DNA from 2 places in the Streptomyces sp. NPDC045967 genome. Region 1 is predicted to be linked to the other one. Evidence: riboswitches for the same ligand, from Rfam matches in the RefSeq annotation. Region 1 holds a riboswitch; the other holds the start of a gene.
What was found. Region 1 has a riboswitch for glycine ahead of gcvP (aminomethyl-transferring glycine dehydrogenase). Riboswitches for the same ligand answer to the same signal wherever they lie in the genome.
Positions count from the first base shown of each region.

Region 2: it holds a riboswitch for glycine, as region 1 does, so the genes downstream of both, gcvT (glycine cleavage system aminomethyltransferase GcvT) here and gcvP (aminomethyl-transferring glycine dehydrogenase) in region 1, are expected to answer to the same signal.

Region 1 covers NZ_JBWKLE010000019.1:113,831-129,146, reverse strand. The annotation lists gene clsA (cardiolipin synthase ClsA) at 5-595, shown strand; gene AC07FY_RS27705 (sugar phosphate nucleotidyltransferase) at 695-3,190, shown strand; gene AC07FY_RS27700 (DUF881 domain-containing protein) at 3,288-4,193, shown strand; gene AC07FY_RS27695 (small basic family protein) at 4,190-4,522, shown strand; gene AC07FY_RS27690 (DUF881 domain-containing protein) at 4,528-5,346, shown strand; gene AC07FY_RS27685 (FHA domain-containing protein) at 5,432-6,376, shown strand; gene ftsR (transcriptional regulator FtsR) at 6,422-7,183, shown strand; gene AC07FY_RS27675 (bifunctional nuclease family protein) at 7,235-7,708, shown strand; gene AC07FY_RS27670 (MerR family transcriptional regulator) at 7,898-8,536, shown strand; gene AC07FY_RS27665 (DNA polymerase IV) at 8,581-10,059, shown strand; gene AC07FY_RS27660 (PRC-barrel domain-containing protein) at 10,069-10,434, opposite strand; glycine riboswitch at 10,548-10,646, shown strand; gene gcvP (aminomethyl-transferring glycine dehydrogenase) at 10,843-13,728, shown strand; gene AC07FY_RS27650 (DUF5999 family protein) at 13,810-14,016, opposite strand; gene AC07FY_RS27645 (hypothetical protein) at 14,307-14,927, opposite strand.
Region 2 covers NZ_JBWKLE010000003.1:419,117-434,432, reverse strand. The annotation lists gene AC07FY_RS08915 (trimeric intracellular cation channel family protein) at 1-475, opposite strand, end outside; gene AC07FY_RS08910 (ABC transporter ATP-binding protein) at 693-1,808, opposite strand; gene AC07FY_RS08905 (ABC transporter ATP-binding protein) at 1,814-2,911, opposite strand; gene AC07FY_RS08900 (ABC transporter permease) at 2,908-3,906, opposite strand; gene AC07FY_RS08895 (ABC transporter substrate-binding protein) at 4,059-5,840, opposite strand; gene AC07FY_RS08890 (ABC transporter permease) at 5,914-6,909, opposite strand; gene AC07FY_RS08885 (enhanced serine sensitivity protein SseB C-terminal domain-containing protein) at 7,362-8,102, opposite strand; gene AC07FY_RS08880 (enhanced serine sensitivity protein SseB) at 8,157-8,903, opposite strand; gene AC07FY_RS08875 (AAA family ATPase) at 9,026-9,691, opposite strand; glycine riboswitch at 9,889-9,992, shown strand; gene gcvT (glycine cleavage system aminomethyltransferase GcvT) at 10,155-11,270, shown strand; gene gcvH (glycine cleavage system protein GcvH) at 11,359-11,739, shown strand; gene glyA (serine hydroxymethyltransferase) at 11,754-13,010, shown strand; gene AC07FY_RS08855 (L-serine ammonia-lyase) at 13,238-14,620, shown strand; gene AC07FY_RS08850 (AMIN-like domain-containing (lipo)protein) at 14,851-15,316, shown strand, end outside.

The DNA.
Region 1 (15,316 bases):
CCGGGTGGAGGTCCAGGAGACTCGGGTTCAGACCGACCGAATTTTCACCATTCCGAACGTCCTGAGCATGGCTCGCCTCGCCGGCGTGCCCCTGTTCCTGTGGCTGATCCTCGCCGAGTACGACGGGTGGGCCCTGGCCGTGCTCATGCTCAGCGGGATCAGTGACTACCTCGACGGGAAGCTCGCCCGCCGCTGGAACCAGATCAGCAGGCTCGGCCGGCTGCTCGATCCCGCTGCGGACCGGCTGTACATCCTGTCCACGCTCTTCGGTCTGACCTACCGCGAGATTCTGCCGCTGTGGCTCACGGGAGCCCTGCTCGCACGCGAGCTGATGCTGCTCGTCATGGTGTGGATCCTGCGCCGCCACGGCTATCCGCCGCCCCAGGTGAACTTCCTCGGCAAGGCCGCGACCTTCAACCTGATGTACGCGTTCCCCTTGCTGCTGCTCAGTGATGGCACGGGTTGGTTGGCCTGGACGGGGTCAGTTTTCGGATGGGCGTTCGCCGGATGGGGTACAACCCTCTATTGGTGGGCAGGAATCCTATACGTGGTTCAAGTCCGCCGTCTGGTCAAGGCTGACGCCACGGCCGATTGAGCCCGCCACGCGTTGGATGACGCGGAGGAGTTCCCAGGTCACCGTCCGAGACGGGTGAGGTCGGCAAGACCGTCATCTCTCTAGGAGGACTCTTCCGACATGAAGGCCGTCGTGATGGCCGGTGGCGAAGGAACACGTCTTCGCCCAATGACGTCAAGCATGCCCAAGCCGCTCCTGCCGGTGGCGAACCGGCCGATCATGGAGCACGTGCTCAGGCTGCTCAAGCGCCATGGGCTGAACGAGACCGTGGTCACCGTGCAGTTCCTGGCGTCACTCGTCAAGAACTACTTCGGGGATGGCGAGGAGCTCGGAATGGAGCTCACCTATGCCAACGAGGAGAAGCCACTCGGCACCGCCGGCAGTGTGAAGAATGCCGAGGAAGCCCTGAAGGATGACGCCTTCGTCGTCATTTCCGGCGATGCGCTCACCGACTTCGACCTCACCGATCTGATCCGCTTCCACAAGGAGAAGGGCGCACTGGTCACGGTGTGCCTCACCCGCGTGCCGAATCCGCTGGAATTCGGCATCACGATCGTGGACGAGGAGGGCAAGGTCGAACGCTTCCTCGAGAAGCCGACGTGGGGCCAGGTCTTCTCGGACACGGTCAACACCGGCATCTACGTGATGGAGCCGGAAGTCTTCGACTACGTGGACCCGGACGTCTCGGTCGACTGGTCCGGTGACGTGTTCCCGCAGCTCATGAAGGAAGGCCGGCCGATCTACGGCTACGTGGCCGAGGGCTACTGGGAGGACGTCGGCACGCACGAGAGCTACGTCAAGGCGCAGGCCGACGTGCTCGAGGGCAAGGTCCAGATCGAGATGGACGGCTTCGAGATCTCGCCCGGCGTGTGGATCGCCGAAGGCGCCGAGGTCAGCCCGGACGCGGTACTGCGCGGGCCCCTGTACATCGGGGACTACGCCAAGGTCGAGGCCGGGGTCGAGATCCGCGAGCACACCGTCATCGGCTCGAACGTCGTCGTCAAGAGCGGGGCCTTCCTGCACAAGGCCGTCGTCCACGACAACGTGTACATCGGGCCCCACAGCAATCTCCGCGGCTGTGTCATCGGCAAGAACACCGACATCATGCGGGCCGCTCGGATCGAGGACGGCGCGGTCATCGGGGACGAGTGCCTCGTCGGCGAGGAATCGATCGTCCAGGGCAATGTGCGGGTCTACCCGTTCAAGACCATCGAGGCCGGCGCCTTCGTCAACACGTCCGTCATCTGGGAGTCCAGAGGCCAGGCACACCTGTTCGGTGCGCGTGGTGTCTCCGGCATCCTGAACGTGGAGATCACCCCCGAACTGGTGGTGCGGCTCGCGGGCGCGTACGCGACGACCTTGAAGAAGGGGGCGACGGTCACCACCGCGCGTGACCACTCCCGAGGTGCGAGGGCGCTCAAGCGGGCGGTGATCTCGGCGCTCCAGGCCAGCGCCATCAACGTGCGCGACCTGGAGAACGTGCCGCTGCCCGTGGCACGGCAGCAGACGGCCCGCGGTAGCGCGGGCGGGATCGTGCTGCGCACCTCGCCGGGTGTGCCGGACTCCGTGGACATCATGTTCCTGGACGAGCGGGGGGCGGACCTCTCGCTCCAGCAGCAGCGCAAGCTCGACCGGGTGTACGCACGCCAGGAGTACCGGCGGGCGTTCCCCGGGGAGATCGGCGACCTGCAGTTCCCGAGCAGTGTCTTCGACGCCTACACCGGTTCGCTGCTGCGCAGGGTCGACACCACCGGGATCGCCGACGCGGGGCTCAAGGTCGTCGTGGACGCCTCCAACGGCAGTGCCGGGCTCGTCCTGCCCAGCCTGCTGGGCCGGCTCGGCGTGGACGCGCTGACGATCAATCCCGGGCTCGACGAGTCCAGGCCGACCGAGACCGTCGAAGCGCGGCGGGCCGGGCTGGTGCGGCTCGGGGAGATCGTGGCTTCGGCGCGGGCCGCATTCGGTGTGCGCTTCGACCCGGTCGGTGAGCGGATCTCGCTGGTGGACGAGCGCGGTCGGATCATCGAGGACGACCGGGCGCTGCTCGTGATGCTCGACCTGGTGGCGGCGGCGAAGCGCAGCGGCAAGGTGGCGCTGCCGGTGACCACGACCCGTGTCGCCGAGCAGGTGGCGGCCTACCACGGCACGCAGGTGGAGTGGACGACGACGTCGCCCGACGACCTGACGCGGGTGGGCCGGGCGGAGAGCACCATCTTCGGCGGTGACGGGCGGGGCGGGTTCATCGTCCCGGAGTTCGGCAGCGTCTTCGACGGGGCGGCCGCGTTCGTGCAGCTCCTCGGGCTGGTGGCCCGGACGCAGCTCACCCTCAGCCAGATAGACGCCAGGATCCCGCGGGCGCACGTCCTCAAGCGGGACGTGCCGACGCCGTGGGCGGTGAAGGGGCTCGTGATGCGCCGGGTCGTGGAGGCGGCCGGCGACCGGCAGGTGGACACCACCGACGGAGTGCGGGTCGTGGAGGCGGACGGGCGCTGGGCGCTGGTGCTGCCGGACCCGGCGGAGGCGGTCACCCACCTGTGGGCCGAAGGTCCCGACGACACCTCGGCGCAGGCGCTGCTCGACGAGTGGGCCGCGGTGGTGGACGGCGCCGGGCGCTGAGCGGCGCGTACGGACCGGAGTCGTGCGGGTCGGGCGGGGAGTTCTCCCGCCCGGCCCGCACGGGCGCATTGGGTGTGTACGCCGCCGACATGCGACGATGTGCGGCATGTCGCAGCCGTCCCACAGCCGGAGTTCGGCGTCTCCTGCGCCCGCGCGCCCGGACGCCTCCATGTCGCTGCTGACGCACGTGATGGACCACGGTCTCGACGAGGGCTACGCGCAGGCCGCGGCCCGTCGTGAGGCGGAGGGTACGGCGGGCCTGCCGCGCACGCTGAAGGCCAAACTGGCGCTCGCCGCCGGACTCGTGCTCGCCGCCATGGTCGTCACGCTGGGCGCCGCGCAGGCGCGGGTGGCCGCGCCGGTGCTGGTCAAGGAGCGGCACGAGCTGATCGACCGGGTGGAGCGCGCCGATGAGCGCGCGAACGCCCTGGAGCGGGACATCGAGCGGCTCCGGACGGACGTCGCGGAGCGCCAGCGGGCGGCGCTGAAGCAGCCCGGGGGCGGTCAGGGCGAGCTCGTCGCGCTGCTGTCGGGTGCCACGGAGGTGCGCGGTCCCGGGATCAAGCTCGTCGTGGACGACGCGAAGGGCGCGTCGTCGGGCGGCGGGGACGGGCCGCGGGAGAGCGCCGGCTTCTCGGACACCGGCCGGGTCCGGGACCGGGACATGCAGAAGATCGTCAACGGGCTGTGGCAGTCGGGGGCGGAGGCCGTCTCCATCAACGGCCAGCGGCTGACCGCGCTCTCGGCGATCAGGGCGGCCGGTGACGCGATACTGGTCGACAACAGGCCGCTGGTGCCGCCGTACGAGGTGCTGGCGGTCGGCGACAAGAAGCGGCTGGGTGCGGCTTTCCAGGAGTCGCCGGACGGCCAGTACCTGCACGTGCTGCAGGAGAGCTACGGCATCCGCTCCACGCTGTCCGCCGCCGACGAGGTGCGGTTGCCGGCGGCGTCGAGCCTGACCGTACGTACAGCCACAGCAGAGCAGCAGAAGGGTGCATCGTGATCGCGGTACTGGGCCTCTTGGCCGGAGTGGTGGTCGGGCTTCTGGTCCGGCCCGAAGTACCGGCCGTGGTGGAGCCTTATCTGCCGATCGCCGTGGTGGCGGCGCTGGACGCGGTGTTCGGGGGTCTGCGGGCGATGCTGGACGGCATCTTCGTGGACAAGGTCTTCGTGGTGTCGTTCCTCTCGAACGTGGTCGTGGCGGCGCTGATCGTCTTCCTCGGCGACAAGCTGGGTGTCGGCTCGCAGCTGTCCACGGGCGTGGTCGTGGTCCTCGGCATCCGCATCTTCTCCAACGCCGCGGCCATCCGCCGGCACGTGTTCCGGGCGTGAGGCCGATGAGTACGCATGGCACTCCGCCCGAGGAGCCGAACGGTCCGCAGCAGCCTCTGCAGCAGGGGACGGAAGCCGGGGCGGAAGCCGCGGAGGAGGCGCCCGAGCAGACGGGCCGGCAGCGGCTCGCGGCCGGGCTGTGGCCGCCGCGGGTGAGCCGGGCCCAATTGATCGTCGCCCTGCTGCTGTTCGTCCTGGGGCTCGGGCTGGCCATCCAGGTGCGCTCGACCAGCGACTCCAGTGCCCTGCGCGGGGCCCGCCAGGAGGACCTCGTACGGATCCTCGACGAGCTGGACGGGCGGACCAAGCGCCTGGAGGAGGAGAAGCAGCGGCTGGAGGACCAGCGCAAGGAACTGGAGAGCAGTTCCAACCAGGCGGAAGAGGCGCGCAAGCAGACCGTGGAGAAGGAGCGCCAACTCGGCATCCTGGCCGGTACGGTGGCAGCCCAGGGGCCCGGTATCACACTGAGGATCACCGATCCCAAGGGCCAGGTGCGGTCCGATCAGTTGCTGGACACGCTTCAGGAACTGCGGGCGGCCGGGGCCGAGGCGATCCAGATCAACGGGGTGCGTGTGGTGGCGGGCTCGTACTTCTCGGACGAGAACGGCGGCGTCGGCATCGACGGAACGAAGATCACACAACCGTACGAGTTCAAGGTGATCGGCAAGCCGCAGGATCTGGAGCCCGCGCTCAACATCCCCGGCGGTGTCGTCCAGACGTTGGAGAAGGAACAGGCCACGGTCCTCGTCACACGGCCGACGAAGATCATTGTGGATGCCTTGCGGGCTGTGAAGCAGCCTGACTACGCTCGGTCGTCATCGTGAGGACGCGGAGCGGGGAGTGGACCGGCTCACGCGGGCGGACGCCTGCGGGGGGTCGACGCACCGAAGTCGCGGTGCGTGGTGGAAACTGTCTGGTGGTTACGGACGTTGTGAGAATGTCCGGGTCGGCAGGTGTGTGCATGCGGAGTTCGTCCTGCCCCACGGGCGGGTCTGTTTCGGTCAAGGGGAATCGCCCGTGAAGTTGTTTGAGAAGTTGTTCGGCAAGAAGAACCGCGAGGAAAGCGGGCCGGCACGCCACCGTGCCGGTCAGGGTGATGCGGAAGGGCAGGGCGACCGGCCGCTCTTCCGTGACGAGGTCGCGGGCGGGGGTGACATTCCGGGCGGGCACGGCGCGTCGTCTGTTGACCCCGCTGGTACCGGACGCATAGGTTTCGGTGAACCATCAACCTCAAGTACGGGTGGAGGGTTTGCGCCCGACCCGTATGCCACCAACGCCTCCGCGGGGCAGCCGCGGCGCGAGGAGCCGTCCATGTCGGCCGAGCAGGTTTGCAGCAGGTGCGGACACCGCAGCGATGCGGCCAGCCGGTTCTGCTCCAACTGCGGCGCGCCGCTGCGGGCGGGTCTGACGCCGGAGCGCGCCTCGGAGACCACCTCCACCATCTCGATCTCGGGCCTGGAGGCCTACGAGGCCGAGGTGTCGGGACAACAGCACGTGTCGTCCTCGCTGTCCCCCGAGGCCCAGGCCGCGGTGGAAGCGCTGCCGCCCGGCTCCGCCCTGCTGATCGTGCGGCGCGGTCCCAACTCCGGCAGCCGCTTCCTGCTGGACGGCGAGCTGACCACGGCGGGCCGGCACCCGCAAAGCGACATCTTCCTGGACGACGTCACCGTGTCCCGGCGCCATGTCGAGTTCCGCAGGAGCCAGGACGGCGGTTTCACCGTCTCCGATGTCGGCAGCCTCAACGGCACGTATGTCAACCGGGAGCCGATCGACTCCGTCGCGCTGAACAACGGCGACGAAGTGCAGATCGGCAAGTACCGGCTGGTCTTCTACGCGAGCCTGCGGAGCGTCTGACCCCCTCCCCGGACCGCGTCCGGGGAGACCAAGAGGGAAGGTCCCATGCTGCGCACCCCGACGGGCGGCGCCGGAAACGGCGCCGCCGGCTCGGCCGGGCGGCTGGTGAGCATCGGCACGGTGCTCACCACGCTGCGTGACGAGTTCCCCGATGTCACCATCTCGAAGATCCGGTTCCTGGAGGCTGAGGGGCTCGTCGAGCCCAGACGCACCCCCTCCGGTTACCGCAAGTTCAGCACCGAGGACGTGGAGCGGCTCGCCCGCGTCCTGCGGTTGCAGCGCGACCACTATCTGCCGCTGAAGGTCATCCGCGAGCAGCTCGACGCGCTGGCCCGCGGTGAGCGGATCCGCATTCCGGCGCCCACGGCGCACGGGGAGTCCGTCGATCCGGCGGGATCTGCGGCCCTCTGCGCAGACGCCGGTCCGCAGGGGCCCACGGTGGCCCGGGTGGGCCGCGCGGAGCTGATCGCGGCCGCCGGGGTGGACGAGGTCCGGCTGGTCGAGTGGGAGTCCTACGGCCTGCTGGCGGAGGCGCCGGGAGGCGGCTTCGACGCCGAGGCGGTCACGGTCGCCCGGCTGGTGGCCGACCTGGGGCGGTTCGGGCTGGAGCCCCGGCACCTGCGGGCCGTGAAGGCCGCCGCGGACCGGGAGGCCGGTCTCGTGGAGCAGGTCGTGGCACCCTTGCGGCGGCACCGCAACCCTCAGACCCGGGCCCATGCGGAGACCACCACGAAGGAGCTCGCGGGGCTGTGCGTACGGCTCCACGAGGCCCTGGTACAGACCGCGCTCGGGGTCCGGCTGCCCTGAGGGAGGGGCCCCGACTACCCAAACCTGCCGGGCAGGTCCTAGGGTTGCTGTGTGAACGAGCTCGACGTTGTGGGTGTCCGGGTGGAAATGCCCTCCAACCAACCGATCGTGCTCCTGCGTGAAGTGGGAGGCGACCGGTACCTCCCCATCTGGATCGGTCCTGGGGAGGCTACCGCCATTGCCTTCGCGCAGCAGGGGATGGCCCCTGCCCGCCCGCTGACGCACGACCTGTTCAAGGACGTGCTGGAGGCGGTCGGCGAGGAGCTCACCGAGGTCCGGATCACGGATCTGCGGGAGGGCGTCTTCTACGCGGAGCTCGTCTTCGCCAGCGGGGTGGAGGTGAGCGCGCGGCCCTCCGATGCCATAGCGCTGGCCCTGCGCACGGGGACGCCGATCTACGGCAGTGACGGCGTGCTCGACGACGCCGGGATCGCGATTCCGGACGAGCAGGAGGACGAGGTGGAGAAGTTCCGCGAGTTCCTGGACCAGATCTCGCCCGAGGATTTCGGTACCGGCCCCCAGTGACGCGGCGCCCGCGTCCGCCGTGTCATCCACCGGGGACTGTCAGCCCATTCGAGTAGCCTTTCCCCGCAAAGGGATACGGGAAACCACTCTCAGGGTGATTATCACTCGGCGTGCCGAGTGTGGCGATCGTTGACGCACCCCGGGTGACTGCCTACCTTCGAGGTGGGCAGGCAAGGACGGAGGGTCGGCGTGAGGATCACGGGCGACGGTACGACCGGGGGCATCCCCGTACGGAGTGACGGTGGACCGTACCCCCTGCACGGCAACGCGGCCGGTTCCGCGCGCCGTCAGCCGGAGTCGACGCCGGTCGGACCGGTCGGCGGTGACCCGGCGCCCGAACAGGTCGGCTACCGCGGGCCGACGGCGTGCGCCGCGGCCGGCATCACCTACCGGCAGCTCGACTACTGGGCGCGGACGGGCCTGGTGGAGCCGAGCGTGCGCCCGGCCTACGGCTCGGGGACCCAGCGGCTGTACAGCTTCCGCGACGTCGTCGTCCTGAAGATCGTCAAGCGCTTCCTGGACACCGGGGTGGCCCTGCAGAACATCCGCACGGCCGTACAGCACCTGCGTGACCGGGGCTTCTGCGACCTCGAGCGGATGACGCTGATGAGTGACGGCGCCACCGTGTACGAGTGCACTTCGCCGGACCAGGTCGTGAGCCTGCTCCAGGGCGGGCAGGGCGTCTTCGGCATCGCCGTGGGGGTGGTGTGGCGCGACGTGGAGAACGCGCTGTCCCAGCTGCACGGGGAGCGGGTGGACACCGGGGAGACGCTCGTCCGGCACAACCCGACGGACGAGCTGGCCGCGCGGCGCAACCGGGCCGGGTGAACCGGGCCGCGGGATTGTCAGTCCCGTAGGGCAGCATCGGGCACGTGAGAGCCGCCCCGACCATCCTGCACCTGGACATGGACGCCTTCTACGCGTCCGTGGAGCAGGCGTCGAAGCCCAGCCTGCGCGGCAAGGCCGTCATCGTCGGCGGGCTCGGGCCGCGCGGGGTCGTCGCCACCGCTTCGTACGAGGCGCGGCGGTTCGGGGTGCATTCGGCGATGCCGATGGCCCAGGCGCGCCGGCTCTGCCCGAACGGCGCCTACCTGATCCCGCGTTTCACGCTCTACCGGCAGGTCAGCGATGTGGTGATGGCGTTGCTGCGGGAGCTGTCGCCGCTGGTCGAGCCGCTCTCGCTGGACGAGGCCTTCGTGGACCTGGAGGCGGGCGGCACCGCCTTCGACGCGCTCGCCGCCCGGGCCACCGGAGAGCGGCTGCGGGCGGACATCAGGGCCGCGACGGGGCTGAGCGGATCGGTCGGGCTGGCCGGCTCGAAGATGCTGGCCAAGGTGGCCTCGGAGGAGGCCAAGCCGGCGGGGCTGCTGCTGATCGAGCCGGGCACCGAGCGCGAGCTCCTCGCTCCGATGCCGGTGCGGACCCTGCCCGGGGTCGGGCCGGCCACCGGTGAACACCTGCGCCGGGCCGGCATCACCACGGTGGGGGACCTGGCGGAGGCCGGCGAGGACGAGCTGGTGCGGATGCTCGGGCGTTCCCACGGGGTGGGGCTGTACCGGATGGCCCAGGGGATCGACGACCGGCCGGTGGTGGCGGAGCGCGACGCCAAGTCGGTGTCGGTGGAGGACACCTTCGACATCGACCTGCATGACCGGGTGCGGATCAGGACCGAGGTGCAGCGGCTCGCGGACCGGTGCGTGCAGCGGCTGCGCGGATCCGGGCACTCCGGGCGCACGATCGTCCTGAAGGTGCGCCGCTACGACTTCTCGACGCTGACCCGGTCCGAGACGCTGCGCGGGCCCACGGACGACCCCGCGGTCGTGCGCGAGGCCGCGGCGCGGCTGCTGGAGGGCGTGGACACCACGGGCGGCGTCCGGCTGCTCGGCGTGGGCGTGACCGGGCTTGCCGACTACACGCAGGAGGACCTGTTCGCCCAGTCGCTGGCGGTCGGGCCGCAGGGCGAGTCGGGGGAGGCCGGCGGGGCCGGTGGGACCGGTGCGATCGACGGGGCCGGTGGGTCGGGCGCGGCAGCTGGGGCCGGAGGGTCGGGCGGGGCCGCTGCCGGGGGCCTGGAGGGCTCGGCGGGCGGGGCGGGCGCGGAGCCGCCCCCCGGCCCCGAGGCCGCTCCCGAGCGGCGCTGGGCGGCCGGGAGCGACGTGCGGCACGCGGTGCACGGGCCCGGGTGGGTGCAGGGCAGCGGAGTCGGGCGGGTGACCGTTCGGTTCGAGCGGCCCGGCTCGGAGCCGGGTCGGGTACGGACCTTCCGGGTGGACGACCCCGAGCTGGAGCCGTCCGATCCGCTTCCGCTGGTGGGGGAGGAGCCGCAGTCCGGGCCCCGCGCGCCGTCCTGACCGGACGCCTCAGCCCTCGTCGCCGGCCAGGTGCCCGAAATCGTGCCGGAAGTCACTCGGCAGCGTCACGTCCAGGCCGTAGTGGTGGTAGAGCTGCAGCTCCTGTTCGGGGGAGAGGTGGCGGCCGACCCCGAAGTCGGGGGCGTCCTTGATCAGGGAACGGTCGAAGGGCACCCGAAGGGTGTCACCGACCAGCTCGCTCGGCTCCAGGGGGACGAACGCGTCCCGGCTGAACAGGCCGGTCCGTACGGCCGCCCACTCGGGTACGCCCGTGGCGTCGTCGAGGTAGACCTCGTCGACGGTGCCGATCTTGGTGCCGTTGCGGTCGAACGCCTTGCGGCCGATCAGGCTGCGCGGATCGATGTCGGTCTGCACGGTCCCTCCACATCGTCGCAACTCCTCCGTAAGCACTACAGAAGTGCATAACGGGACGGGAGGCCACTCGGGGAGTGCCCCGGATCCTCGCTGGTAGGCTGGGTGGTGGCTGTCGACCCTGTGCGGGAGAGTCCTCCGAATGAACGAGACGGAGGCGCCGAAGGAGCAAATCCTCCCCGGAATCTCTCAGGCATACGTACCGCACGGACGAGGCCACTCTGGAAAGCAGGGGCGGGTACCGGGCGCGCAGTGCCGGTCCCTCTCCTCACCGACGGTGAAAACCGGACCCCTCGGGCGACCTCCGCGGATCCGGTGAAGCTCTCAGGTTGAGATGACAGAGGGGGAGGCCGTCCGGGTGCCCGCGCCGTGGTGCCCCTCGCAGGTCATACGACCAGGAGGCCTCCGTACATGACCGCCAACCGCATTCCGCTCTCCCAGCTGGAGCGAGGCATCCCCTTCGAGCAGCGCCACATCGGCCCGGATGCCGAGGCGCAGGCGAAGATGCTCGCCCATGTGGGCTACGGCTCCCTGGACGAACTGACCGCAGCCGCGGTACCGGATGTCATCAAGACCGCCGAAGCGCTCGACCTGCCCGAGGCGCGCACCGAGGCCGAGGTGCTCGCCGAGCTGCGCGCACTCGCCGACCGCAACCAGGTCCTGACCTCGATGATCGGCCTCGGCTACTACGGGACCTTCACGCCGCCGGTGATCCTGCGGAACGTGATGGAGAACCCGGCCTGGTACACCGCCTACACGCCGTATCAGCCCGAGATCTCGCAGGGCCGCCTCGAAGCGCTGCTGAACTTCCAGACGGTCGTCGCCGACCTGACCGGCCTGCCGACCTCCGGAGCCTCGCTGCTCGACGAGGGCACCGCGGCGGCCGAGGCCATGTCGCTCGCGCGCCGCGTGGGCAAGGTCAAGGACGGCGTCTTCCTGATCGACGCCGACGCGCTGCCGCAGACCATCGCCGTGATCGAGACCCGCGCCGAGCCCACGGGCGTCGAGGTCGTCGTCGCGGACCTGTCGGACGGAATCCCGGCCGAGATCGCCGAGCGCGGCGTCTTCGGCGTGCTGCTCCAGTACCCCGGCGCCTCCGGTGCCGTGCGCGAGATCAAGCCGCTGATCGACCAGGCGCACGAGCTCGGCGCCATCGTCACCGTCTCGGCGGACCTGCTCGCGCTGACCCTGCTGACCTCCCCGGGCGAGCTGGGCGCCGACATCGCCGTCGGCACCACCCAGCGCTTCGGCGTCCCGATGGGCTTCGGCGGACCGCACGCGGGCTACATGGCCGTCCAGGCCAAGCACGCGCGCTCGCTGCCGGGCCGCCTCGTCGGCGTCTCCGTCGACGCGGACGGGAACAAGGCCTACCGCCTGGCGCTGCAGACGCGCGAGCAGCACATCCGCCGCGAGAAGGCGACCAGCAACATCTGCACCGCCCAGGTGCTCCTGGCCGTCATGGCCGCCATGTACGCCGTCTACCACGGTCCGGACGGGCTGCGCACGATCGCCCGCCGCACCCACCGCTACGCCGCGCTGCTCGCCGCGGGCCTGCGGGCCGGCGGGGTCGAGATCGTGCACGGCGCGTACTTCGACACGATCACGGCCCGGATCCCGGGCCGCGCCGCCGAGGTCGTCGCCGCCGCCCGCGAGGGCGGGGTCAACCTCTACTCGGCCGACGCCGACCACGTCTCCGTCGCCTGCGACGAGACCACCCTGCGCGCCGACATCGAGGCCGTCTGGGCCGCCTTCGGGGTCACGGCCGACATCGAGGCGCTCGACGCGGCCACGGCCGACACCCTGCCCGAGGGCCTGCTGCGCTCGGACGCCTACCTGACCCACCCCGTCTTCCACCAGCACCGCTCCGAGACCGCGATGCTGCGCTACCTGCGCAAGCTGTCGGACAAGGACTACGCGCTGGACCGCGGCATGATCCCGCTGGGCTCCTGCACCATGAAGCTCAACGCGACCACCGAGATGGAGCCGGTCACCTGGCCCGAGTTCGGCCAGCTGCACCCCTTCGCCCCGGCGGAGCAGGCGGAGGGCTACCTCACGCTCATCAACGAGCTGGAGGAACGTCTCTGCGAGGTCACCGGCTACGACAAGGTCTCCATCCAGCCCAACGCCGGCTCCCAGGGTGAACTGGCCGGGCTGCTCGCCGTACGCGCCTACCACCGCGCGAACGGCGACGAGCAGCGCACCGTCTGCCTGATCCCCTCCTCCGCGCACGGCACGAACGCGGCCAGTGCCGTGATGGCGGGCATGAAGGTCGTCGTCGTCAAGACCGCCGACGACGGTGAGGTGGACGCGGACGACCTGCGCGCCAAGATCGAGCAGTACCGCGACGAGCTCGCCGTGCTGATGATCACCTACCCCTCCACGCACGGTGTGTTCGAGGAGCACGTCGCCGACATCTGCGCCCAGGTGCACGAGGCCGGCGGCCAGGTCTACGTGGACGGCGCCAACCTCAACGCCCTGGTGGGCCTGGCGAAGCCGGGTCACTTCGGTGGCGACGTCTCGCACCTGAACCTGCACAAGACCTTCTGCATCCCGCACGGCGGCGGCGGCCCCGGCGTCGGTCCGGTCGGTGTCCGGGCGCACCTCGCCCCCTACCTCCCCAACCACCCGCTGCAGCCGACGGCCGGCCCGGAGACGGGCGTCGGCCCGATCTCGGCCGCCCCGTGGGGCTCGGCCGGCATCCTGCCGATCTCCTGGTCGTACGTGCGCCTCATGGGCGGCGAGGGCCTCAAGCGCGCCACGCAGGTGGCGGTGCTCGGCGCCAACTACATCGCCAAGCGCCTGGAGCCGCACTACCCGGTGCTGTACACCGGCCCGGGCAACCTGGTCGCGCACGAGTGCATCATCGACCTGCGTCCGCTGTCGAAGACGACGGGCGTGAGCGTGGACGACATCGCCAAGCGCCTGATCGACTACGGCTTCCACGCGCCGACGATGTCCTTCCCCGTGGCCGGCACGCTGATGATCGAGCCGACCGAGTCCGAGGACCTCGCCGAGATCGACCGCTTCTGCGACGCGATGATCGCCATCCGCGGCGAGATCGACCGGGTCGCGGCCGGCGAATGGCCGGCGGACGACAACCCGCTGGCCAACTCCCCGCACACGGCGGCGGCGCTGGGCGGCGAGTGGAACCACCCGTACACCCGCGACGAGGCCGTCTTCCCCGGCGGAGTGACGGCCGCGGAGAAGTACTGGCCGCCGGTGCGCCGCATCGACGGCGCGTTCGGCGACCGGAACCTGGTGTGCTCCTGCCCGCCGCTGGACGAGTACGACAACTGACATGAGTGAGGGGCCGGTCCGGGAGAACTCCCGGATCGGCCCCTTCGTCGTTGCCGCCGCCGGTCCGCCGCGTTCGGCCCGCTAGGCGGCCCTCATCACCTGGGCCGCCGCGAGCGGGCGGTGCGGGGCGATGATCTGGCCGTCCGGCAGCAGCTCACCGGTGTCCTCGAAGAGCAGGACGCCGTTGCACAGCAGGCTCCAGCCCTGTTCCGGGTGGTTGGCCACCGGGAGCGCGGCCTCCCGGTCGGCGGATTCGGCTGTCGGGCAGGCTGGCTGGTGCTGGCACATGGATGCGTTCTTTCGCTGCGGTGTGGTCTGCGTGCTACGGCTCGATGCGTCGTTCATGGCCGTCCCCCTGGGTCATCCCCGCACCTGCGGGGAGCTTGTCCTCAGTCTTCCCCCACGACAGCCGCTTCGCAGGTATTTCGCGCCAGCTGTCCTCACAGATTGATGACGCATCACTCGTGCGGGCGGTTCACGCCAACTCCCCCGTCCTTTCGGATGGTTCGCCGGTGGTCCGAGCGGGCTAGGCCGAATGGGCCACTCGGGCCACCGGATCGCTCACGCCGCCCGGCCCCTCACGCCGCCGGCGCCGCCAACGTGGGCGGGACGGGCGCCGCCGCGGGGGTCAGCCGGTGGGTCAGGACGGGCAGCAGCTCGGAGACCGGGTGGGGCCGGTACGCGGCGATGCCGGGCGGGGCCGGAGCGAGGGGGATCAGCAGGTCCTCGCCCGCCGGCAGGCCCGCGGAGGCGTCCGCGCCCACCGCCCCGTGCAGCCACAGCGTCAGCATGTACAGCTCGGGAACGGACAGCAGCCGCGGCTGGTACGCCGTCCCGAGCGACTCCGCCTGACGCAGGGCGCGTTCGGTGGCCGCCACATAGGGGCCCTCGAAGAAGTGGGAGAAGGCCCAGCCGTCCGGTGTGAGCCGGGTGTCCGCGGCCGCGACGTAGCGGTCGCCGCCGCGGATCAGGAAGCGCCAGCCGATGAGGCGGGTGCGGGGCGGCCTGCCGCAGGACGTCCGGTCCGCGATGTTCAACCGGTCCAGCACGTGTACCGGAAGGGGGAGTTCGGCCGTCACCGGCCCCTGGAGGGCACGCAGGGCGGGAGTGTGTGCCTCGTGGACGGCGGTGGGGGAGCCCAGGGCCGCGAGGACGCTGCGCAGGGCGGGCGCGGGAGCCGGAGGGACATGCAGCGGCATGGTGGGTCGCCTCTCACTTGGGAGACCGGTGGAACGGGGGCAGGTGCGGACGGCGCTGTCGCATTCTGGGGCCAGAGGGGGGCTGAGGGGCAATGGCCGCGCGCCAACTCTCTGCCTCGTTTGCGGAGTTTATACGACATGTGTTCACGCGGTGTTTCGGCTAGCTGTCCTGCCTATTGCAGGCAAGGCGCTTACCGGTCCCGCTGGCATGGGATTCATGCCGGGTCGGCGCGAACGTGCCTCCCTGACCTCGGAGGTTACCGGAAAGGGGCTCGGCTGGAAAGCGCCGGTTAACGTGAACGGGCAAAGTCGACGCGGAATTTGCGCAAACCCGCTTGCCAGGTGAATGTGCCAAAACGCCCGTCGGCCAAACCGGCGCGCGCTCCTCG
Region 2 (15,316 bases), on a different contig from region 1:
CGTACATCTCGCGGTCGCGCAGCAGTGAGGGCACCTCGTTGGCGAGGACGTCGCGCAGGACGCCGCCGCCGACGGCCGTGGCCAGTCCCAGGGCGGCGGACGCCGTGAGGCCGAGGCCGAACTCGTACGCCTTGGTCGTGCCCGTCACGCAGAAGAGGGCGAGTCCGGCCGCGTCGAAGACGTTGATGGCGCGGTTGATCCGCTGGACCTCGGGGTGCAGGAAGAAGACGAGCGCGGCCGCGATCAGCGGGGTCACGAAGAAGCTGAGCTCGCCGAAGGCGGCCGGTGGGACCGCGCCGATGACGAGGTCGCGGAAGAGGCCGCCGCCGAGGGACGTGACCAGGGCGAGGACGGCGATGCCGAAGACGTCGAAGTTCTTGCGGACCGCGAGCAGGGCGCCCGCGGTGGCGAAGACGAAGATGCCGGCGAGGTCCAGCGCATGCTGGACCCCGGGCGGGAAGAGATCGTGGAGCACCAGCTCATTGTCACCCGCGCCGCTCCCCCGGCCGGCCGGGGCCCGGCCACCGGGCGGTACGGGCGGGGGCCGGAGCCAAGGGGGGCGGGGCTGCGGCCGGAGTCCGGGGCGGGCCGGACCGGAGGCCGGGGTCGGGGCGGCCGCGACGGCACGCGGGCGGGGCTGGTCGCGCGGGCGGGGCTGGATGGAGGTCCAGCCCCGCCCCCGCTTTCGGCCGCTACTCCGAAACCGTGGCCACCGCGTCGGCCGCGCCCGGCAGGGGCCGGTCGCCCGGCGCCTGGTCGGGGGCGTTCTCCGGGTGGTGGCAGGCCACCTGGTGGCCCGTCTTCAGGGCCAGCAGCGGCGGCTCCTGCGTGGCGCAGATCTGCGTCGCCTTCCAGCACCGCGTGTGGAAGCGGCAGCCGCTCGGAGGGGAGATCGGCGACGGCACGTCGCCCTTGAGCAGGATCCGGCCGCTCTTGGCACCGCGCCGCCGCGGGTCGGGCACCGGCACCGCCGACATCAGCGCCGTGGTGTACGGGTGCATCGGGGCCCCGTACAGCGACGCGTTGTCCGCCAGCTCGACGATCTTGCCGAGGTACATCACCGCGATCCGGTCCGACACGTGACGGATGACCGAGAGGTCGTGCGCGATGATCACGTAGGTGAGCCCGAGCTCCTGCTGGAGGTCGTCCAGCAGGTTGACCACCTGCGCCTGGATGGAGACGTCGAGCGCCGAGACGGGCTCGTCCGCCACCACCAGCTTCGGATTCAGCGCCAGGGCCCGCGCGATGCCGATGCGCTGGCGCTGGCCGCCCGAGAACTCGTGCGGGTAGCGGTTGTAGTGCTCGGGGTTGAGGCCGACGAGGGACAGCAGGCGCTGCACCTCCGCCTTGAGGCCGCCCTCCGGCGCCACGCCCTGGAGCTTGAACGGCGCGCTGACGATCGTGCCCACCGTGTGCCGCGGGTTCAGCGAGCCGTACGGGTCCTGGAAGATCATCTGGATGTCGCGGCGCAGCGGCCGCATCCCGGCGACGCCGAGGTGCGTGATGTCCTTGCCCTCGAACTCCACGCTCCCGCCAGTCGGTTCGAGCAGTCGCGTGATCAGCCGGCCCATGGTCGACTTGCCGCAGCCGGACTCGCCGACGACACCGAGGGTCTCACCGCGCCGGACGTCGAAGTCGAGGCCGTCGACGGCCTTGACGGCGCCCGCCTTGCGGCGCAGCAGTCCCTTGGTGATGGGGAAGTGCTTGGTCAGGCCGGTGACCTTGAGCAGCACCTCGGGAGCCGGAGCGGAGGCGTCGGGAGAGTCCGTGGCCTGCTCGGGAATGACGGGCGGATCCGTCTTCTTGATGTCGCTCACAGCTTCGGCGCAATCTCTTCGGTCCAGATCCGGGTCCGCTCCTCCTGCGACATGTGGCAGGCGGACCAGTGGCGGCTGCCGTCCTCCTCGACCAGCTCCGGCCGCACCGTGCGGGTCACGTTGCCCTTGGGTACGTCGGCGTACGGGCAGCGGGGGTTGAAGGCACAGCCGCTCGGGATGTTGATGAGGCTGGGCGGGGAGCCCTTGACCGGGATCAGGCGCTCGGTCTGCTCGCGGTCGATGCGCGGCATCGAGCCGAGCAGGCCCCAGGTGTAGGGGTGCCGCGGCTCGTAGAAGACCTTCTCGGCGGTGCCGCGCTCGACGCAGCGGCCGCCGTACATCACCAGGAGCTCGTCGGCCATCTCGGCGACCACGCCCAGGTCGTGCGTGATCATGATGACCGCCGAGCCGAACTCCTTCTGCAGGTCCCGGATGAGGTCGAGGATCTGCGCCTGGACGGTGACGTCCAGGGCGGTCGTCGGCTCGTCCGCGATGAGCAGCTCGGGATTGTTGACGAGTGCCATCGCGATCATGGCGCGCTGGCGCATGCCGCCGGAGAACTCGTGCGGGTAGCTGTCGACCCGCTTGTGCGGCTCGGGGATGCCCACCCGGTCGAGGAGCTCGACGGCGCGGGCGCGCGCCGCCTTCTTGTCGACCTTGTGGTGGACCCGGTAGGCCTCGGCGATCTGCTTGCCGACGGTGAAGTACGGGTGCATCGCGGACAGCGGGTCCTGGAAGATCATCGCGATCTCCCGGCCGCGCAGCCGGCGCACCTCGTCCTCGTCGGCGGAGAGCAGTTCCTTGCCGTCCAGCCAGATCTCGCCGGAGATCCTGGCCCGCTGGCGGCCGTACTGGCCCACGCGGTGCAGGCCCATGATGCCGAGCGAGGTGACCGACTTGCCGGAGCCGGACTCGCCCACGATGCCGAGGGTCTTGCCCTTCTCCAGCGTGAACGACAGCCCGTCGACCGACTTGACCAGTCCGTCCTCGGTCGGGAAGTGCACCTTGAGGTCGCGGACCTCGAGGAAGGCGGTGGAGGGCCGCGTACCGCCGACCGGCTCGTTCAGCGCTCCGGTCTGGGTGAGATCGGTCATGACAGCCTCACTCGGGGGTCGATCACCGCGTACAGGAGGTCCACGATGAGGTTCGCGGCGACGACGAAGAACGCGGAGATCAGGGTGATGCCCAGGATGACCGGCAGGTCGTGGTCGCTGATGGCGCGGACCGCGTTGTAGCCGAGGCCGTGCAGCGAGAACGTGGACTCGGTGAGCACCGCGCCGCCCATCAGGGCGCCGAGGTCCAGGCCGAGGACGGTCAGGATCGGCGTCATCGTGGAGCGCATGGCGTGCTTGCCGATGACGACGGGTTCGGTCAGGCCCTTGGCCCGGGCGGTGCGGATGTAGTCCTCGTTGAGGACTTCGAGCATGGTCGCGCGGGTCAGCCTCGCGTACATCGCCGCGTAGAGGAAGGCGAGCGAGACCCACGGCAGGACCATGCCGTTGAGCCACTTGCCCGGGTCGTCGGCGAACGTCGCCTCGGGGCGCCCGAACCAGCCGAGCTGGTCGGAGAAGAAGGCGATGAACAGCATGCCCGTGAAGTAGATGGGGAGGGAGACGCCGGCGAGGGCGATGCCCATGGCCGACCGGTCCAGTGCCGTACCGCGCTTGAGGGCGGAGATGACGCCGGTGGCGACACCGCCGATGACCCAGAGCACGACGGCGCCGGCGGCGAGCGACAGGGTGACCGGCAGCCAGTCCAGCAGCAGCGGCCACACCTCCTGCTCGGTCTTGAAGGAGTAGCCGAAGCAGGGCGCGGCGCATTGCGTGACGTCGGAGCCGTTGGCGTACGTACGACCCGCCACCAGCCCGACGACGAACTTGCCGAACTGGACGAGGATCGGGTCGTCGAGACCCATCTTCTGCCGGATGCCCTCGATGGCCGCGGGGTCGGACTGCTTGCCGACGAAGTACAGCGCCGGATCCGTCCCGATCAGCTTCGGGAAGAGGAAGAAGATTCCGAAGGTCACCAGCGAGATGACCAACAGCATGACGATGACGGCGAAGATCCGTCGGAGGAGATATGCAAGCACTGCGCTCGGCCTGGCTGCGGCCCGGGGGCGCCCTCTTCTGGAGGGCGCCCCCAGGCCGGAACCGCGGCCATCACCTGCCCTTCGTGCCTAGCGGGTGTGGCACTGGAACACTGGAACTGGACTGCCTGGCTGACTGCCTGACGGGTGAACCGTTACTTCATGACTCCGAGCGACGCGTAGTCGTACCGGCCGTTGTAGGCGTCGGTGGTGTACGCGTTGGTGAGGCGGGAGCCGCGCCAGGTGATCGTCTTGTCGTAGACGAAGGGCAGGTAGACGGCGGCCTCGGAGACCTTCTGGTTCATCTGCTTGTAGATGTCGCCGGCCTTGTTCGGGTCGGTCTCCGCGATGGCGTCGTCGAAGAGCTTGTTGATCGCCGGGTCGTTCAGCTCGGAGAAGTTGTTGTTGCCGCTCTGGCGGATGTAGCGGCCGTCGACCAGCGGCTGGGAGAAGCCCTGACCGGTCGGGAAGTCGGCGCCCCAGCCCATGATGATGATGCCGTAGCCCTTGTCCTTGACCACCTTCGGCGAACCGATGATGCCGGAGGTCTGGGCGCCGTCGAACTGGTCGACGTCGGCCTCGATGCCGACCTGCTTCAGGGCGTTCTGCAGGGAGACGGCCGTGGCGACCTCGACCGGCTTGTTGTTGCGGACCGCGATGGTGGTCTTGAAGCCGGACTCCTTGCCGCAGGCCTTGAGGGCCTCCTTGGCCTTCTCGACGTTCGGCTTGCCGTCGTTCTTCAGGACCTCGTACGGGTCGTACTTGGCGTCGGAGCCCTTGATGCCGAGCGGGAGCATGTTGGGGGCGATGTCACCACCGGCCTGCGGGCCGCCGCGGGCGGTCTGCAGGGACTTCTTGTCGGCCGCGTAGATGACGGCCTTGCGGCACTCGATGTTGTCGAACGGCGCGACGGTCTGCGGGAAGACGGCGTACCGGATGAAGCCGGTCTGGCCGTTGTCCAGGTTGCCCTTGTGGTCCTTCAGCGCGGTGGCGCGGGCCGCCTGGCCGATGCCGGTCGCGTTGAGGTCCAGGTCGAACTCGCCGTTCATCAGGCGCTTGTCCATGTCGTCCGCGTTCGCCATGAACGTGACCGAGATGGTGTCCGGCAGCGCCTTGCGGATGGTGTCCGACTCGCGCTTCCAGTTCTCGTTGCGGGAGAGCTTCATGCTCTTGTTGGGCTCGTACGAGTCGATCTTGTACGGGCCGCTGGAGAAGGGCCGCAGGCCGTACTTGGCCGCCGTGTCCTTGTCCTGCTTCACCGGGCTCGCCGCCGGCATGGCCAGCATCTGCTCGAAGTCGCCGTTGGCCTTCGGGAGCTTGAAGACGATGGTCTTCGCGTCCGGGGTCTCGATCTGCTTGAGGCCGAGCTTGTCCGGGCTGGGGTCCTTGTACGGGCCCGGGTACTCGAGCTTCGGGTCGAGGACTTCCTGCAGGTAGACCGGGCCGCCGGAGATGACGTCCTGGGCCCAGGTGCGCTCGATGCCGTACTTGATGTCCTGGGCGGTGATGGGCGTACCGTCCTCCCAGGTCACGTTGTCCTTGAGGGTGTACTTGTACGTCTTGCCCTCGTCGCTGATCTCGGCCTTGGCGGTCGCGAGGTCGGGGACGAGCTCGGTGCTCTCGGGGCCCGGGCCCGGCTTGAAGCTGACCAGCTGGCGCGTGTAGTAGCGCGAGAAGTCCCACATGAAGCCGTAGTAACCGCGCTGCGGGTCCCACGAGTCGGCTTCCTGGGTGCCGACGAACTTGAGCTCGCCGCCCTTCTTGTCCGACGGGTTGGCGATCTTGTTGATGCCGGCGTTGAAACCGCCGCCGGACGCGGCCTTGTCGTCCTTGGCGTCCTTGTCGTTTCCGCCACAGGCGGTCGCGGTCAGCATGACCGCGAGCACGGTGGCCGTGCCAGCGGCGAGCCTGCGCTTCGACGTGCGATGGGTAGTCACGATGCTCGCAACCTCCGGTGTAGTTACGGTGAACGAACGGCTCGGAGCCGGTTCCTGGTGTGCCCTGCTGCGGCTAGCGGGAGCCCTTCGGGTCGAGGGCGTCGCGGACGCCGTCGCCGAAGAGGTTGAAGGCCAGCACGGTGATGAAGATCGCTACGCCGGGGAAGATCATGAAGAGCGGATCGTCCTCGTAGGTCCGCACGGCCGTGGAGAGGGTCTCCCCCCAGGACGGCGTGGGCGGCTTGACGCCGACGCCGAGGAAGCTGAGCGCCGCCTCGGTCAGCACGTTGGTGGGGATCATCAGCGTCGAGTAGACGGTGATGGGCGCCACCAGGTTGGGGAGCAGCTCGCGGAAGAGGATGTACATGCGGCCCGCGCCGAGGCTGCGCGCGGCTTCCACGTACTCGCGCTCGCGCAGGGACAGGGTCTGCCCGCGCACGATGCGGCCGATGTAGGGCCAGCCGAAGAACCCGATGACCAGCACCAGGACGGCGATGCGCAGGCCCGATCCCTCGAAGCCCCACAGCTTGCCGGGGACGACGGAGATCAGCGCGATGATGAAGAGCAGCTGCGGGAAGGCCAGCAGGAGGTCCATCACCCGGCTGATCGCCGCGTCGATCCAGCCGCCGAAGTAGCCCGCGATGATGCCGAAGAAGGTGCCGAGCGAGACCGCCACGAAGGCGGACAGGAAGGCGACCAGGAGCGAGATCCGGGCGCCGTAGACGATCCGGCTGAACACGTCGCGGCCGTTGACCGGTTCCACGCCCAGCAGGAAGTCGCCGCTGATCCCGCCCCAGTCGCCTGCCGGCAGGCCGAGCAGCGGGTCCAGCATGTCCTCGTGCAGCTCCTCCGGCGGGTGGCCGAACGCCTTGACGATCAGCGGCGCGAAGATCGCGACGAGGATCAGCAGGAGCACGATGACACCGCCGGCCAGGGCGACCTTGTCACGCTTGAGGCGCAGCCAGGCGATCTTCCAGGGTGAACGTCCCTCGATCGCCTTCTGGGGGATTCCGGGGGCGTCCACGGCTGCGGGCTCGGCCGCGGTGGTGTCGTGCAGTGGTGCCGTCATCGTGGTGGGGACCCCTCTCGGCCGACGGTGGCCGGCCCATGCCCGCCGCTGTGGCGGCTTGTTTCGTTCGGCGTCGCGTGTGGTGCGAATGGCGCGAAATGCGCCTGAAGTGCACGTGAAGGGCTGGTGGTTGTCAGATTGACCGGCCTTCGGTGGGGGGAGTCTTCAACGGCCTCTCAATCTGCCGCCAGACCTGCCGGGGATGTGATGCGCAACCGTGATCTGCACCGCCACCTTCCGTTATCCGAACCGCGTGCTCTGGTGAGCGGTGAAACACCGCTTGTTCGGCGCGGAACGGACATCCGGCCCAACTGCCTTTTCCGGGGCGGATCTTGGGTGCATTCGGCGGATATGCCGAAGGCCGCACCGGTGGGGCCGGTGCGGCCTTCGAGAAGGATGTCTCGGTATGCGGATGCGCGGGATCCGGTCGGCGTGCGGCCGGAACGGCGCCGTCAGTAGGCGGGGGCCTGGCCCTCGCGGTCGTAGAAGGGGCGGGACTGCGCGCGCAGCCACATCGCGACGGGGTCGTGCTCGTCCGCCAGCGCGACCGTGCACACCGGGACGCCCTCGGGAACCACGCCGACCGACTGCCGCATCATCTCGCGCACGGACTCCAGCGCGGGCGCGGAGGCGTCGTACAGGTCGAGCCCGACGGCGAGGTACGGGGAGCCCAGCGCGGGCTGCACCCAGGCGCGGCGCAGCGACCGGACGGCCGGGGTGCGGTGCGCGTGCTGCGTCAGCAGCCCGTAGAACTGCGGGAGCTCCAGGGAGGGCTCGGACAGCCGCAGCGGCCCGGCCGGCATCCGGTCCAGGCCGGTCGCGACCCGGCGCAGGTCGGCCCACGGGACGCCCAGTCCGCCGCCCTGGGCGTGCGGGTTGAGCCACAGGCCCCACCGGTCCGGGTAGAGCGCGCGGGCCACGTCCCGCCCGGTGACCACCTCGTATCCCCGGTTCCAGCCGCTGGCGGCCAGCTCCTGCGGGGAGGTGACGCACGGCGCGTAGCCGAGGCCCTCCACCTCCATGCCGCCGTACTGGGCGTCGGCGGAGCCCGCCTGCCCCTGCCACAGCAGCATCCACAGCCGGCCCTCGGCGAGGGCGTGCAGAAGTGACTCGTAGCTCTCATAGCGCCCGGGAGTCACCTGGCGCAGCATGTGCTCGACCTGCCCGGCCGCGGCCGTGCCTGACGCACTCACCCGGTACCCCTCTTCGTCCGCCCGTCGTCCACGCGTACCCCAGCTTAAGCGGCCCTACGGAAGGTAGAAGGGGCGTACGCGCTCACGAATCCAGTCCGTGACCGGGTCCTGCACGGCGTCGAGGAGGATCAACTGCACCGGCCAGGGCGCCGGCACCCGGGCCAGGGCGCGGCCGAGGGCCTCCATCGGGGCGCCCTGCGTCTCGGGCTCCCATCCCACCAGGCGGACGCCGATGAACAGTTCCGGCTCCCCGCCCTCGACGCTGGCGAGGCAGCGGTGCGCCGCCGCGACCACGCCGGTGGCGCGGAACTCCTCGCCGGCGGCGGCCAGGAAGTCCACCGGGTCCTCCTGCCAGTCGGGCTCGTAGAGCCGGACCCGGCCGCCGGTGGCCGGCCCGTCGAGCGGGGACCTCCCGGTGCGGCACAGCTCCGCCACGGCGGGCGGCGGCAGGGGGACGCCGACGGCGCCCTCGGGGTTGAGCGCGATGCCGAGCTGCGGGGGCAGGCCGCGCGCGAATTCGACGGCCGGGGCCACGGCGAAGTCCATGCCGGGGCCGGCGCAGAAGCGGAACTGGGCCTCGGAACTGTAGACGGGGACGTATGCCGCGCCGCCGATGTCCATGGTGGGCAGGTCCAGGCTCCCGGCGTCCGGTGAGCCGCCGCCCGGCAGGGGCACCCAGACCTTGCTGCGGCCCAGCACCTCCAGGATCCGGGCCCCGGCATCGGGCTGCCCGAGCGCGGCGCCGAGCACCTGCTCCAGCTCGTTCCCGGGCCAGCCGTTTCCGCTGACGCTGCCTTCCATGTGCCCGTTGCCTCCGTCTGTGGTCCGCGCGTGTCGAGGCGAGGTTATCGGCCCGGCCCGCCCCGGGCTCCGCCAGGGGAGCCGCCACCCGGACGCCGGACGGGCTGGATGCGGCCCGGCGGCTAGGAGGGGAAGGCGATGTGGGAGACGGCGGCCGCCGCCGGCCGGTCCAGCAGGGTGACCGAGGCGCAGCCGACCGGCGGGCGTCCGGCCTCCGCCTCGCGCAGGAGCCGCGCCACGGCGCCGCGGTGGCGGGCGAAGGCGTAGGCCGAGACGCGGCGCCCGCGCGCCGCCTGCCCGGACAGCGCCTCCTGCGGGCTGCTGTCGAGGAGCACCAGGTGCAGCGCCCGGCCGCGGCGGCGCGCCACCGCCGCGAGCAGGCCGCGGACCCAGGCCTGCGTACCGCAGTCGTGCACGACCACCGAGGCGCCGGAGCGCAGGGCCCGCCACAGCCCCCAGTAGTGCGCGGCCCGCACCAGCGGCCGGTACGCCGCGTACGGCAGGGCGGCCGGCATGCTCCGCTCCCAGCGCTCGCGGGTGTCCTGGGAGTCGATCGCGGCGCCCTCGGCCGCCCTCTTGATCAGCGTGCTCTTGCCGCCGCCCGGCAGGCCGGACACCACGACGAGGTCGCCCTCGGCGAAGGAGAGCCGGCGCGCCCCCCGCGCCCCGGTCCCCCGCAGGTCCCGTACCCGGCCGGCGTCCGTTCCCGCGCAGGCGGCCGGGCCGCCGCGCTGCGTCGGCACCGCGTCCACGATCCCCGCGGCCGCCACCACTCCGAATCTCCGCACAGTGTTCGCCTCCCCCGCATCGGGTCACCGGGACCCTTTCCCCCTGAGTGTAAAGAGACGGTAATCCGGCACCCCCGGTTCCGTTCCGGCCCGCGCCCCGCCCCGTGCCCCGCGGGTCACTTCCGGGGCCCCACCCCCGATCACGGCGGTGGCGTGCAATGATGTGCGCCATCTGGACCAACTGCATACCGGCCGCTTGAATCCGCGCGGGAGAGTCCCGGCACGCCGCAAGGCCGTGCCCGGGCGCCGAAGGAGCAAGAACCTCCCTTGAATCTCTCAGGCCCCGTACCGCGTGGATGAGGCAGATCTGAAAAGCGGGCCGTCCGACGGGCGGCTCCACCCAAGGTGCAAGCCGATCTCCCCCGCCTGCGGAGGGAACTCTCGGCGAACCTCTCAGGTTCCGATGACAGATGGGGAGGACCTTCCTCGTCATGTCATGCCCTGGGACCCGGGAGCCACACCCATGAGCAACGCCCCCCGCCTGACCGCACTCGATGCGCTGCACCGCTCGCTCGGTGCGACCATGACCGACTTCGCGGGCTGGGACATGCCCCTGCGGTACGGCAGCGAGCGCGACGAGCACCACGCCGTCCGCACCCGGGCCGGCCTCTTCGACCTCTCCCACATGGGCGAGATCACCCTGACCGGCCCGGAAGCCGTCAAGGCGCTGGACTACGCGCTGGTCGGCAACATCTCCACCGTCGGCGTCGGCCGCGCCCGCTACACGCACATCTGCCAGGAGGACGGCGGGATCCTCGACGACCTGATCGTCTACCGTCTCGGCGAGACCGAGTTCATGGTCGTGGCCAACGCCTCCAACGCCCAGGTCGTCCTGGACGCGCTGACCGAGCGCGCCGCCGGCTTCGACACCGAGGTCCGCGACGACCGCGACGCCTACGCGCTGATCGCCGTGCAGGGTCCGCAGTCCCCCGGCATCCTCTCCTCGCTCACCGACGCCGACCTCGACGGGCTCAAGTACTACGCGGGCCTGCCGGGCACGGTGGCCGGGGTGCCGGCGCTCATCGCCCGGACGGGCTACACCGGTGAGGACGGCTTCGAGCTGTTCGTCGCCCCCGAGCACGCCGTGGAGCTGTGGCAGGCGCTGACCAAGGCGGGCGAGGGCGCCGGCCTGGTCCCGGCCGGCCTGTCCTGCCGCGACACGCTGCGCCTGGAGGCGGGCATGCCGCTGTACGGGCACGAGCTGACCACCTCGCTCACCCCCTTCGACGCGGGGCTCGGCCGGGTCGTGAAGTTCGAGAAGGAGGGGGACTTCGTCGGCCGCGCCGCGCTGGAGGCCGCCGCCGAGCGCGCCGGCACGAACCCGCCGCGCAAGCTGGTCGGCCTGGTCGCCGAGGGCCGCCGCGTCCCGCGCGCCGGCTTCTCCGTCGTCGTCGGCGGCGAGGTCGTCGGCGAGGTCACCTCGGGCGCTCCGTCGCCCACGCTGGGCAAGCCGATCGCCATGGCGTACGTCGACGCGGCGCACGCCGCGCCCGGCACCTCCGGTGTCGGCGTGGACATTCGCGGTACGCATGAGCCGTACGAGGTCGTGGCCCTGCCCTTCTACAAGCGGCAGAAGTAGCCCCGTACGCCGTCACCGCACCACCGGCCGTCTCAACGGCCGAGACCGCTGTTCGTATCCACTCCCCCGCATCCAGGAGAATCAGGTCATGAGCAACCCCCAGCAGCTGCGTTACAGCAAGGAGCACGAGTGGCTGTCGGACGCCGAGGGCGGCGTCGCGACGGTCGGCATCACGGAGTTCGCGGCCAACGCGCTCGGTGACGTCGTCTACGCCCAGCTTCCCGAGGTCGGCGACACGGTGACCGCGGGCGAGACCTGCGGCGAGCTGGAGTCGACCAAGTCGGTCAGCGACCTGTACTCCCCCGTCTCCGGCGAGGTCGTCGAGTCCAACCAGGACGTCGTCGACAACCCGGCGCTCGTGAACACGGACCCGTTCGAGGGCGGCTGGCTGTTCAAGGTGCGCGTCGCGGAGGAGCCGGGCGACCTGCTCTCCGCCGACGAGTACGCCAAGCTCACCGCCGGCAACTGACCCAGGGGATCCTGATGTCCGTACTGAACACCCCTCTCCACGAACTCGACCCCGACGTCGCCGCCGCCGTCGACGCCGAGCTCGCGCGCCAGCAGTCCACCCTGGAGATGATCGCGTCGGAGAACTTCGCTCCGGTCGCCGTCATGGAGGCCCAGGGCTCGGTCCTGACCAACAAGTACGCCGAGGGCTACCCCGGCCGCCGCTACTACGGCGGCTGCGAGCACGTCGACGTGGTCGAGCAGATCGCGATCGACCGCATCAAGGCGCTGTTCGGCGCCGAGGCCGCGAACGTCCAGCCGCACTCCGGTGCGCAGGCGAACGCCGCCGCGATGTTCGCGCTCCTGAAGCCGGGCGACACGATCATGGGCCTGAACCTGGCCCACGGCGGTCACCTGACCCACGGCATGAAGATCAACTTCTCCGGCAAGCTCTACAACGTGGTCCCCTACCACGTCGACGAGTCGGGCCAGGTCGACATGGCCGAGGTCGAGCGCCTCGCCAAGGAGTCCAAGCCGCAGCTGATCGTCGCGGGCTGGTCCGCCTACCCGCGCCAGCTGGACTTCGCCGCCTTCCGCCGCATCGCGGACGAGGTCGGCGCGTACCTGATGGTCGACATGGCGCACTTCGCGGGCCTGGTCGCCGCGGGGTTGCACCCGAACCCGGTGCCGCACGCCCACGTCGTCACCACCACCACGCACAAGACCCTCGGCGGTCCGCGCGGCGGTGTCATCCTGTCGACGCAGGAGCTGGCCAAGAAGATCAACTCCGCGGTCTTCCCCGGTCAGCAGGGCGGCCCGCTGGAGCACGTGATCGCCGCCAAGGCGGTCTCCTTCAAGGTCGCGGCCTCGGAGGACTTCAAGGAGCGCCAGGTGCGCACCCTCGAGGGCGCGAAGATCATCGCCGAGCGCCTGGTGCAGCCGGACGTCACCGAGGTCGGCGTGTCCGTCCTCTCCGGCGGTACGGATGTCCACCTGGTCCTGGTCGACCTGCGCAACTCGGAGCTCGACGGCCAGCAGGCCGAGGACCGGCTCCACGAGATCGGCATCACGGTCAACCGGAACGCCATCCCGAACGACCCGCGCCCGCCGATGGTCACCTCGGGTCTGCGCATCGGTACGCCGGCGCTCGCCACCCGCGGTTTCGGCGCCGAGGACTTCACCGAGGTCGCGGAGATCATCGCGGCCGCGCTGAAGCCGGCGTACGACAGCGAGTCGCTCAAGGCCCGCGTCTCCGCGCTCGCCGCGAAGTTCCCGCTGTACCCGTCGCTCTAGCGGCGGCTTGGGGGCCCGGCCTCGTCTCGTACGGGGCCGGGCCCTTCCCATGCCCCGGGCGCACCTTGATCCCGTACACGCGCCCGTACCCCTCCCGATCCGTCCGGCGGCCGAGCCGTTCACGTCGCCGCGTTAAGCTCACCTGTCGGACAAAATCCGCACAACGCACCCACCCGGCACGATCCGCCTCCCCCTCCCACCCCACGAGCAGACAAGGGAGTCCGCCAGTGGCCATCTCCGTCTTCGACCTCTTCTCCATCGGCATCGGCCCGTCCTCCTCCCACACGGTCGGCCCGATGCGCGCGGCACGCATGTTCGTGACCCGTCTGAAGAAGGACGGCGTCCTCGCGCAGACCGCGTCCGTCCGCGCGGAGCTGTTCGGATCCCTCGGCGCGACCGGCCACGGCCACGGCACCCCCAAGGCGGTGCTGCTGGGGCTGGAGGGACACTCGCCGCGCACGGTCGACGTGGAGGGCGCGGACGAGGAGGTGGAGCGCATCCGCAAGAGCGGCCGGCTGCGCCTGCTGGGGGCGGAGATAGGCGATGTCCACGAGATCGCCTTCGACGAGCCGAACCAGCTGATCCTGCACCGCCGCCGCTCGCTGCCCTACCACGCGAACGGCATGACGCTCTTCGCGTACGACGCCTCCGGCGCCCCGCTGCTGGAGAAGACCTACTACTCGGTCGGCGGCGGGTTCGTCGTGGACGAGGACGCGGTCGGCGAAGACCGGATCAAGCTCGACGACACGGTGCTGAAGTACCCCTTCCGCTCCGGCGACGAGATGCTGCGCCTGGCGAACGAGACCGGCCTGTCGATCTCCTCGCTGATGCTGGAGAACGAGAAGGCCTGGCGCACCGAGGAGGAGATTCGCGAGGGCCTGCTGGAGATCTGGCGGGTCATGCAGGCCTGTGTCGCGCGCGGCATGTCCCGCGAGGGCATCCTGCCGGGCGGCCTGCGGGTCAAGCGGCGGGCCGCCTCCACCGCGCGCCAGCTGCGCACCGAGGGCGACCCGATGATGCACCGCAGCGAGTGGACGACGATCTACGCGATGGCGGTGAACGAGGAGAACGCGGCGGGCGGCCGGGTCGTGACCGCCCCGACCAACGGCGCGGCGGGCGTCCTGCCGGCCGTCCTGCACTACTACATGAACTTCGTGCCGGGCGCGGACGAGGACGGCGTCGTCCGCTTCCTCCTCGCGGCGGGCGCGATCGGCATGCTCTTCAAGGAGAACGCCTCGATCTCCGGCGCCGAGGTCGGCTGCCAGGGCGAGGTCGGCTCGGCCTGCTCGATGGCGGCCGGCGCCCTCGCCGAGGTCCTGGGCGGCACCCCGGAGCAGGTCGAGAACGCGGCCGAGATCGGCATGGAGCACAACCTGGGCCTGACCTGCGACCCGGTCGGCGGCCTGGTCCAGATCCCGTGCATCGAGCGCAACGGCATGGCGGCGGTCAAGGCGGTCACCGCGGCGAAGATGGCGATGCGCGGCGACGGCAGCCACAAGGTCTCCCTCGACAAGGTCATCAAGACCATGAAGGAGACCGGCGCGGACATGAAGGTGAAGTACAAGGAGACCGCGCGCGGCGGCCTGGCGGTCAACGTCATCGAATGCTGAGACGCGGCGGCCGGCCCCACGCCGGCTGACGCACGGGGCCCGGCGCGCACGCTGCGCGCCGGGCCCCCGTCGTTCGCGGGGGTTGTTCGCGGCCGCGCCGGTCGACCGGCGGGTCGGCACGGAGTCGGGCGGCTGCGAAAAGTTGCGGTGGAACCGGAACTGCGGGATTCGCCCCGGCGTCCTAGGTTCTGCCAGCAGTCCCGTCTCTCGAGAACCGAGGGGACGTCATGATCCACCCACGTCGCCGGCAGCTCACCGCCCTGGCATCCGGCGCTCTGCTCGCCGTCTGCCTCTCCTTCGCCGCTCCCGCCTCGGCCGCCGCCACCGCCGCCGGTGCGTCAGCCACCCGGGCCCAGGCCCAGACCCAGACCCCGCTCGTCGTCAACGCCCGCTGGGCGGGGCACGCCACCTACGACCGGATCGTCATCGACCTGCAGGGGTACGTCCCCGGGGCGACCGTCACTCCCGTCGCGCAGCTGATCTACGACGGCTCGGGCAAACCCGTGCCGCTGCCCGGCAAGCACTTCCTGGAGATCCGCCTCAACCCCGCGGCGGCGCACAACGACGCCGGGACGAGCGTCTACACCGGACCCAAGCTCCAGCAGATCCCGCTCCCCAAGCTCAAGGGCATCGCCATGACCGGCGACTACGAGGGGTACGTGACCTTCGGCGCCGCCTTCGACACCCTGCCCTACT